3 regions of the Streptomyces sp. NPDC021622 genome follow, and region 2 is predicted to be linked to each of the others. Evidence: predicted binding sites of a transcription regulator. Region 2 holds the regulator's gene; each other region holds the start of a gene.
What was found. The regulator HrcA, encoded in region 2, represses chaperone genes, less so after heat shock. The targets are predictions, from matches to a motif close to TTNGCACTCNGNNNNNCNGAGTGCNAA.
Positions count from the first base shown of each region.

Region 1: groES (co-chaperone GroES) is a predicted target of HrcA. The motif match lies at 1,530-1,556, and genes of this name have one in related genera.
Region 3: groL (chaperonin GroEL) is a predicted target of HrcA. The motif match lies at 2,030-2,056, and genes of this name have one in related genera.

Region 1 is NZ_JBFACK010000006.1:257,970-261,219, reverse strand. It holds gene groL (chaperonin GroEL) at 1-961, opposite strand, end outside; gene groES (co-chaperone GroES) at 1,078-1,386, opposite strand; gene AB0G47_RS14545 (polysaccharide deacetylase family protein) at 1,937-2,872, opposite strand; gene AB0G47_RS14540 (methyltransferase domain-containing protein) at 2,964-3,250, shown strand, end outside.
Region 2 is NZ_JBFACK010000003.1:34,578-37,827, forward strand. It holds gene dnaJ (molecular chaperone DnaJ) at 1-1,037, opposite strand, end outside; gene hrcA (heat-inducible transcriptional repressor HrcA) at 1,038-2,054, opposite strand; gene AB0G47_RS07665 (MBL fold metallo-hydrolase) at 2,267-3,010, shown strand; gene AB0G47_RS07670 (DUF3097 domain-containing protein) at 3,046-3,250, shown strand, end outside.
Region 3 is NZ_JBFACK010000017.1:147,670-150,919, reverse strand. It holds gene groL (chaperonin GroEL) at 279-1,901, opposite strand; gene AB0G47_RS30420 (cold-shock protein) at 2,187-2,390, opposite strand; gene AB0G47_RS30415 (MoaD/ThiS family protein) at 2,815-3,090, opposite strand; gene thrC (threonine synthase) at 3,188-3,250, opposite strand, start outside.

The DNA of each region.
Region 1 (3,250 bases), on a different contig from region 2:
GGGCGGTGCCGAGCACGTCCAGGCCGACCTGGTCGAGCTTGAGGCCGACCTCTTCGGCGATGACGGTGCCGCCGGTGAGCGTGGCGAGGTCACCGAGCATGGCCTTGCGGCGGTCGCCGAAGCCGGGGGCCTTCACCGCGACGGCGTTGAAGGTGCCGCGGATCTTGTTCACGACCAGGGTCGAAAGGGCCTCGCCCTCGACGTCCTCGGCGATGATCAGGAGCGGCTTCGAGGCGTTGGCCTGGATGACCTTCTCGAGCAGCGGCAGGAGGTCCTGGATGGAGGAGATCTTGCCCTGGTGGATGAGGATGTACGGGTCGTCGAGGACGGCCTCCATACGCTCCTGGTCGGACACCATGTACGGGGACAGGTAGCCCTTGTCGAAGGCCATGCCCTCGGTGAAGTCCAGCTCCAGGCCGAAGGTGTTGGACTCCTCGACGGTGATGACACCGTCCTTGCCGACCTTGTCCATCGCCTCGGCGATGAGCTCGCCGACCTGCGGGTCCTGGGCGGACAGACCGGCGACGGCCGCGATGTCGGCCTTGTCGTCGATCGGGCGCGCGGTGGCGAGGAGCTCCGCGGAGACGGCCGCGACGGCGGCGTCGATGCCCTTCTTCAGGGCGGCCGGGGATGCGCCCGCGGCGACGTTGCGCAGGCCTTCCTTGACCAGGGCCTGGGCGAGCACGGTCGCGGTGGTGGTGCCGTCACCCGCGATGTCGTTGGTCTTGGTCGCCACCTCCTTGACGAGCTGGGCGCCGAGGTTCTCGTACGGGTCCTCGACCTCGACCTCACGGGCGATGGTGACGCCGTCGTTGGTGATGGTCGGGGCGCCGAACTTCTTGTCGATGACGACGTTGCGGCCGCGGGGGCCGATCGTCACCTTGACCGTGTCGGCAAGCTTGTTGACGCCGCGCTCAAGGGCGCGACGGGCGTCCTCGTCGAACTTCAGGATCTTCGCCATGGGAGCGGTTCAGCCCTCTCGAAAACTCGGGATTGAACGAACTGCGCCCCTTGCCGCCCGGCAATCAGCGGGGTGACCAGGGGCGCAGCTCAAAGCAATGTTCTGCTTCGGGTGAATTACTTCTCGACGATCGCGAGCACGTCGCGAGCCGAGAGGACGAGGTACTCGTCGCCGTTGTACTTCACCTCGGTGCCGCCGTACTTGCTGTACAGCACGACGTCGCCGACCTTGACGTCGAGCGGCAGGCGCTCGCCGTTCTCGAAGCGGCCCGGGCCCACGGCGAGGACAGCACCCTCCTGGGGCTTCTCCTTCGCGGTGTCCGGAATGACCAGGCCCGAGGCCGTGGTCTGCTCGGCGTCGAGCGGCTGGACCACAATGCGGTCCTCGAGCGGCTTGATGGCAACCTTGGAGCTGGCGGTCGTCACGATCCGGTCTCCCCCTTCGGAGATCTACGGGGTTAACAGTCTGAAGTGGCGACCAGGTGGATCCGTCGTCGCGGGTGCCGGACCTGCCCGTCGCTATTGGCACTCTCCAGTGGGGAGTGCCAGAGCTGAGACTAGGACGGGGATTAGCACTCGGTCAAGCGGAGTGCCAATTGCTGACGCGGGTCTTAGCGGTGGGGGGTGCCTTCTGGGGGTGCGGGGGATGCCCCGGGCCCCTCTTGGCAACGTTTCTCCGTGGTGGGGGGTTCCGTCTCCGTTGCCTCGTGCCGTTGCGTTTTCGGTGGCCCGGCAGGTGGGGCTGTGCCCACCCTTCCCAAAGCTCTCGGCTCCGCTCGACCAGGGGAGACCCCACTCGCCCTGCGGAACGCCTGCCCACAGCGGTCAGCCTCCGGCTCCCGCTTCGGGACCTTTTCTGCCGCCTTCCGGCCCAGCCTCTCGATCGGGTCCACCGACTGGGCGCAGCCCGTGAGGAGTGCGGGCGCGAGGACGGCTGCCGCGAGGGCTCCGGCAAGGAATCGCCGCGCCCGCCCGGTCACAGGTAGTCCTCAAGGCTGGCCACCGCGTACCCCTTGTCCGTGACCGTCTTCATGACCTTGCGGATCATGTCGGGCATGCTGCCCTTCCAGTGCTCGCGCCCCCTGAAGTGCGTGAGGATGATGTCGCCGGGGTGCAGGTCCTTGTCCCACTCGCGCCACTCCATGCGGTCGACGAAGGCCTCCGACGCCCACAGCGGCACCGCCTTGATGCCGCAGGACTTGGCGGCGCGCAGCGTGTCCACGTTGTAGTTGCCGTACGGCGGGCGGAAGAGCTCGGGCCGTTTGCCGTACCGCTTCTTGATGATGTCCTGCATGCCGCAGATCTCGCGGCGCTGGCCCGCGTACGAAAGTCCCGGCATATAGCGGTGGTTGAGGGTGTGGTTGTTCAGGGAGACGCCGCGGGACTGCATCTTCTTGAAGTAGCCGTAGTTCTCCTTGACCAGATAGTCGCTGAGGAACGCGGTGTACGGGATCTTCAGCTCGGTCATCATCTTCAGCAGCGCCGGGTCCTTCTCGGCGCCGTCGTCGATGGTCAGGAAGACGACCTTCTTCTTGGTGGGGATGGTCGTGAAGACCGGCGGCAGGCCCGCCTGGCCCTTGACCTCGAAGCCCTTGCGGGTGGTGATCCGCGGCTTCTTGGCGGGGGCCGCGGGAGCGGTCAGCGGGGTCTTCGCCAGGCCCCAGCGTTTCGCGGCGGCGGCGCGGGCGCCCTGGGCGACGCGGAGCTTGTGGGCGTAGGAGTCGAGAGCGCGGGCCGGCGGGGCCTCGAGGCGCTGCTGGCCGGGGGCGGGCTTCACACCGTCCGACTCACCTCCGACCGCACAGCCGGAGGCGATCGCGGCGGCGGTGAGGACAGCCGCGGTGACCCGCGTCCGGCCCTTCCGTCGCTTCCGTCTTCTGCCGTATTGATCGTTTTGTCGTACTAGTTGCATGGCGCCGGATCTTTGCAGCTCACGGCCCTGATGAGGGGCCGACACCGCCGCCGCGCGCGCACCATCCACCGACTGGCCCACAATGGGCCGGGTGAACGACCTCGACCACGCCCTGGCCTCCTTCTCCGCGCTGCTCACCCCCGAGGGCCGGTCCCTGCTCGATCTCGACGAGGTGCGGGAGGCCGAGCCCGCGCGGGAGCTGGCCGTCGCCACCCGACTGCGCCGCGAGCACCCGGCGGAACTGGTCACGGCGGTCCTCGCACAGGCGCGGCTGCGGCGGCGGGCGGTGGCGAAGTTCGGCGCCGAGGACGCGGGGCGGATGTTCTTCACGCCGAACGGCGTCGAGCAGGCGACGCGCACGAGCGTGGCCGTGCACCG
Region 2 (3,250 bases):
TCCCTCAGCACCCGCTCCTGCTCCGCGTCCAGCTTCGTCGGCGTCAGGACCTCGACGTGGACGATCAGATCGCCACGGCCCCCGCCCCGCAGATGCGTTACGCCGCGCCCGTGCAGCGGGACGGACTGCCCCGACTGCGTACCGGGCCGGATGTCGATCTCCTCGAGCCCGTCAAGCGTCTCGAGCGGCACCTTCGTGCCCAGCGCCGCCGCCGTCATCGGGATCGTCACCGTGCAGTGCAGATCGTCGCCGCGCCGCTGGAAGACGGAGTGCGGCAGCTCGTGGATCTCGACGTACAGGTCACCGGCGGGACCGCCACCGGGGCCGACCTCGCCCTCGCCCGCGAGCTGGATCCGCGTGCCGTTGTCGACACCCGCGGGGATCTTCACGGTGAGCGTCCGCCGCGACCGGATGCGGCCGTCACCGGCGCACTCGGGGCACGGCGTGGGCACGACCGTGCCGAAGCCCTGACACTGCGGGCAGGGCCGCGAGGTCATGACCTGGCCGAGGAAGGACCGCGTGACCTGCGACACCTCACCGCGACCGCGGCACATGTCACACGTCTGGGCGGAGGTACCGGGAGCGGCACCCTCCCCGCTGCAGGTCGTACACACCACAGCGGTGTCGACCTGAATGTCCTTGGTGGTCCCGAAGGCGGCCTCGTCGAGGTCGATCTCCAGACGGATCATGGCGTCCTGGCCACGGCGTGTGCGCGAGCGCGGTCCGCGCTGCGACGCCGTACCGAAGAACGCGTCCATGATGTCCGAGAAGTTCCCGAACCCGCCCTGCCCGAAGCCGCCGGCACCGCCGCCGCCCGCCTGGGACAGCGGGTCGCCGCCGAGGTCGTAGACCTGCTTCTTCTGCGGGTCCGACAACACCTCGTATGCGGCGTTGATCTCCTTGAAGCGCTCCTGAGTCTTCGGATCCGGATTCACATCCGGGTGAAGCTCACGCGCCAGCCTCCGGAAGGCCTTCTTGATCTCGTCCTGGGAAGCGTCGCGGCGCACGCCGAGTACGGCGTAGTAGTCCGTGGCCACTTACGACTCCGCCAGGATCTGTCCGACGTAACGTGCCACTGCGCGTACTGCTCCCATCGTTCCCGGATAGTCCATGCGGGTCGGTCCGACCACGCCGAGTTTGGCTACTGCCTCGCTGCCCGAACCGTAGCCGACCGAGACCACGGACGTGGAGCTGAGTCCCTCATGGGCGTTCTCATGACCGATCCGTACGGTCATGCCCGAATCCGTAGCCTCCCCAAGCAACTTGAGGAGCACGACCTGCTCCTCAAGGGCTTCGAGAACCGGCCGGATGGTGAGGGGAAAGTCATGCCCGAAGCGGGTGAGATTGGCCGTTCCGCCGATCATCAGCCGCTCCTCGGTCTCCTCGACGAGGGTTTCCAGAAGCGTCGAGAGCACCGTGGCCACCGTGCCCCGGTCCTCCGCGTCGAAGGAGTCCGTCATGTCCTGCACCAGCTGCGGCACGTCCGCGAAGCGGCGGCCCGCGACCCGGCTGTTGAGCCGCGCCCGCAGGTCGGCGAGCGAGGTCTCGCCGAACGGGGCGGGGCAGTCGATCATGCGCTGCTCGACCCGTCCGGTGTCCGTGATCAGTACGAGCATCAGACGGGCGGGAGCCAGCGAGAGCAGCTCCACGTGCCGGACCGTCGACCGGGTCAGGGACGGGTACTGCACGACAGCGACCTGCCGGGTCAGCTGCGCGAGCAGACGCACCGTACGAGCGACCACGTCATCGAGGTCGACGGCACCGTCGAGGAAGTTCTGGATGGCCCTGCGCTCGGGCGCGGCCATCGGCTTGACGCCGGCCAGCCTGTCGACGAAGAGGCGGTACCCCTTGTCCGTGGGGATGCGCCCCGCGCTCGTGTGGGGCTGGGCGATGAACCCTTCCTCCTCCAGCGCGGCCATGTCGTTGCGGACGGTCGCCGGGGAGACGCCCAGGCTGTGCCGTTCGGTGAGGGCCTTGGAGCCGACTGGCTCCTCCGTCCCCACGTAGTCGTGGACGATGGCGCGCAGCACCTCGAGCCTGCGTTCACTGAGCATCCGCGCACACCTCCACCGATTCGTCCACCGTTTCGCCCTGACACCTGTCTGCCCGAGCCCCTGCCTGGCACTCCCCTCGGGCGAGTGCCAGTCCTCACCGCGCCCAGTGTACGGCCGACGGGTACGGCCCCGGCAAGGGCCGGACCTCGCGGTTCGGTACAGCGGTCCTGGCAGCGGCTGCCAACCGGTCCGCCGAGGGCTAGCGTCGGCTTATGGACGTGGCGCTGGCATGGGACGAGGCGGGTTGGGAGCGGCTTGCGCCGCATGTCGGGCGGCGGCGCCTTCCGGTGTGGGACTGCACGGCTGGGCTCGTCGTCGGCGGCGAATCGGCCCTCATGATCGAGGCGGGCGCGACGCTGCGCGAGGGCGCGGAGCTGCGGACCCAGGCCCGCACCATCCTGGGCGGTGGCCGCCGGGTCACCCATCTCGCCCTGACCCACCCGCACTTCGACCATGTGCTCGGGGCTGCGGCGTTCGCGGGCGTTGAGCTGTACGGCGCGGTGGGCCTGGACACGCTCCTCGCCAAGGGCCGCGACGAGCTGCGGGACTCTGCGGTACGCCACGGTGTCCCGCAGGACGCCGCAGCCGAGGCGGCCGATCTCCTCGTCCACCCGCATCACTTGGTGTGCGGGGAGTGGACGCTCGACCTGGGCGGCGGGGTGCAGGTGCTGCTCGCCAACGTGGGCCCCGGCCACTCGGGCCACGACATGGCGGTCCTGGTGCCCGGCACGGAATCGTCCCCCGAGATCGTCTTCTGCGGCGATCTGGTGGAGGAGTCGGGCGAACCGCAGGCGGGTTCCGACGCGGTCCCGAAGCGGTGGCCTGCGGCGCTCGACCGGCTCCTCGACCTGGGCGGGGAGGATGCGTTGTACGTCCCCGGGCACGGAGCCGTGGTGAATGCGGAGTTTGTCCGTGCGCAACGGGCCACACTGGCGGCACGCTTCGGCGTGTCGTAGGCGGTGCGGCGCCACCTCTTCCTATCGTCGTCCGAATGCGCCAGTACTCCCCCGACCTCACCCCGCCGTGGAAGAAGCCGAAGCCCGTGCCGGAGGTCGCCGCGGACGCGGGCCTCGTGGTGGAGGAGCTGAGCACCGGTTTCTGCGGGGCGGTGATCCGGTGCGAGAAGACCGCGGAGGGGCTGACGGTCACCCTGGAGGACCGCTTCGGCAAGCACCGCGTCTTCCCGATGACGCCGG
Region 3 (3,250 bases), on a different contig from region 2:
TTGCACACGGACTTCGGGACAGTCCTCACGTCCCTGCCGGACACACTCACCGAGGAGCCGTAGTGTCCCCGTCCCGTCTCGCCGTTCTCACGGCGCTCTCCCTGATCGTGGCGATCGCCCTGGACGTCGCCCTGCTCGCCGTCGCGGTCAGGACGCTGCTCGTATAGAAGGTCGTGTCGTACAGAAGGCCGTACAGAAAACGCCCGAGGGCGGCACCCCTTCGTGAGAAGGGGTGCCGCCCTCGGTACGTGAAGACTGGCCTACCGAGCCGAAGAGGCTCAGAAGTCCATGTCACCGCCCGGCATGCCGCCCGGAGCGGCCGGAGCGGCCTTCTCCGGCTTGTCGGCGATGACGGCCTCGGTGGTGAGGAACAGCGCGGCGATGGAGGCGGCGTTCTGCAGGGCAGAGCGCGTCACCTTCGCCGGGTCGAGGATGCCCTCGGCGATCATGTCGACGTACTCACCGGTCGCGGCGTTCAGGCCGTGGCCGACGGTCAGGTTGCGCACCTTCTCGACGACGACACCACCCTCGAGGCCGGCGTTGACCGCGATCTGCTTCAGCGGGGCCTCGAGGGCCAGCTTCACAGCGGCGGCACCGGTGGCCTCGTCACCCTCGAGCTCAAGCTTCTCGAAGACGGCGGCGGCCTGGATGAGGGCCACGCCACCACCGGCGACGATGCCCTCTTCGACGGCGGCCTTCGCGTTGCGAACGGCGTCCTCGATGCGGTGCTTGCGCTCCTTGAGCTCGACCTCGGTCGCGGCACCGGCCTTGATGACCGCAACACCGCCGGCGAGCTTCGCCAGGCGCTCCTGCAGCTTCTCGCGGTCGTAGTCGCTGTCCGAGTTCTCGATCTCGGCGCGGATCTGGTTGACGCGGCCCTGGACCTGGTCGCTGTCACCGGCACCGTCGACGATGGTCGTCTCGTCCTTGGTGATGACGACCTTGCGGGCGCGGCCGAGCAGGTCCAGACCGGCGTTCTCCAGCTTGAGGCCGACCTCCTCGGAGATGACGGTGCCACCGGTGAGGATGGCGATGTCGCCGAGCATGGCCTTGCGGCGGTCACCGAAGCCCGGGGCCTTGACGGCGACGGACTTGAAGGTGCCACGGATCTTGTTGACGACCAGCGTGGACAGGGCCTCGCCCTCGACGTCCTCGGCGATGATCAGCAGCGGCTTGCCCGACTGCATGACCTTCTCCAGGAGCGGGAGCAGGTCCTTCACGTTGGAGATCTTGGAGTTGACGATCAGGATGTACGGGTCATCCAGGGCCGCCTCCATGCGCTCCATGTCGGTCGCGAAGTACGCCGAGATGTAGCCCTTGTCGAAGCGCATGCCCTCGGTGAGCTCAAGCTCGAGCCCGAAGGTCTGCGACTCCTCGACGGTGATGACGCCTTCCTTGCCGACCTTGTCCATCGCCTCGGCGATGAGCTCGCCGATCTGGGTGTCGGCGGCGGAGATGGAGGCCGTCGAAGCGATCTGCTCCTTGGTCTCGACATCCTTCGCCTGCTCGAGCAGGGCGCCCGAGACGGCCTCGACGGCCTTCTCGATGCCGCGCTTGAGGGCCATCGGGTTGGCACCGGCGGCCACGTTGCGCAGACCCTCGCGCACCAGGGCCTGGGCCAGGACGGTCGCGGTCGTCGTGCCGTCACCGGCGACGTCGTCCGTCTTCTTCGCGACCTCCTTGACCAGCTCGGCGCCGATCTTCTCGTACGGGTCCTCGAGCTCGATCTCCTTGGCGATGGAGACACCATCGTTGGTGATCGTGGGGGCGCCCCACTTCTTCTCGAGGACGACGTTGCGACCCTTGGGGCCCAGGGTCACCTTGACGGCGTCGGCGAGCTGGTTCATGCCGCGCTCGAGGCCGCGCCGTGCCTCCTCGTCGAACGCGATGATCTTGGCCATGTGAAGTGGTCCTCCCGGACGGGGTGGAAATGCAAACGGACCGTGCCCGCGCCCGCGACGGACGGCCTGCGCGCCGTGTGGTTCCTTGCCCCACCCGGCCTGCGGACCTCGCTGACCCGATCCAAGTTCTGTCACTCTCACTGGGAGAGTGCTAAGCCAATGATTAGCACTCGCCCCCTACGAGTGCAAGCGCCTCTCACCGATCCCAGACGTACGAGGGGCCCGTACCCCTGTCGGGATACGGGCCCCTCGCCGTGAGTGCGTCGGTGGCCGATCGCGCCGAGATCAGACGGCGAGCTTGACCATGTCCGCCTGCGGACCCTTCTGGCCCTGCGAGATCTCGAACTCGACTCGCTGACCTTCTTCAAGGGTGCGGTAGCCGTCCATCTGGATCGCGCTGTAGTGGACGAAAACATCCGCACCACCGTCGACCGCGATGAAGCCGTACCCCTTCTCCGCGTTGAACCACTTGACGGTGCCCTGAGCCATGCCTAACTCCCCTATTACTGGCCCTTGCACGGGCCCGCACTTCGCGGACCCGGGTCAGACCTCACCCCCCCAATGGGATGTGGAGGTGTGCGCCGGAACGCGTCGACCGCGGCTGAATGTATCTGTCCAACTGCCGTCTGCAACAGGTCAATCGGACGAGAATTCCGGGCACGCCCGATCGGAAATATGCGGAGAATTTGCCGGACTTCAGGGCAAGTCGGGCCAGACAAATGCCGTGAACGGCTCAAATGGGCACTGCACTTTGGCTACTTCTTGTCGGCTCCGGACCGACTTCGTATATGCGCTCGGCACAAACGGAGAAGCTCGTTTCCCAACTGTACCGCGCTCAACCACACTGAATTGCCCCCTCCGCTTCTCTCGCGGAGGGGGCAATGGAGATAACACAGGGTGCTTGCGTAAAGGATCAGCCGCCGGCGACGGCGGGAATGATCGAGACGCCCGCGCCGTCCGGAGTGGCCGTCTCAAGCCCCTGCTCGAAACGGACGTCGTCGTCGTTCACGTACACATTCACGAAGCGGCGCAGCTTGCCCTGGTCGTCCAGGACGCGGGCGGCGATACCGGCGTGGTTCTTCTCCAGGTCGGCGATGACCTCGGAGAGGTTCGCCCCCTCGGCGGCAACCTCGGCCTGACCGCCGGTGTAGGTGCGAAGAATGGTGGGGATGCGGACGTTGACGCTCATGGGGTTCACCTCAGAGTTACGGGGAGGGAGCGCCCCTGAAAGGGGCGCGGGGAACTGCGCGACCAGCCACGACGGCCCCGCAGACAAGCGGACAAGCTCAGCCTGCAAGACCCGCTTCGCGGAACGCGTCCAGGCTGGGCCGAATGGTCGCGGTGGCCTG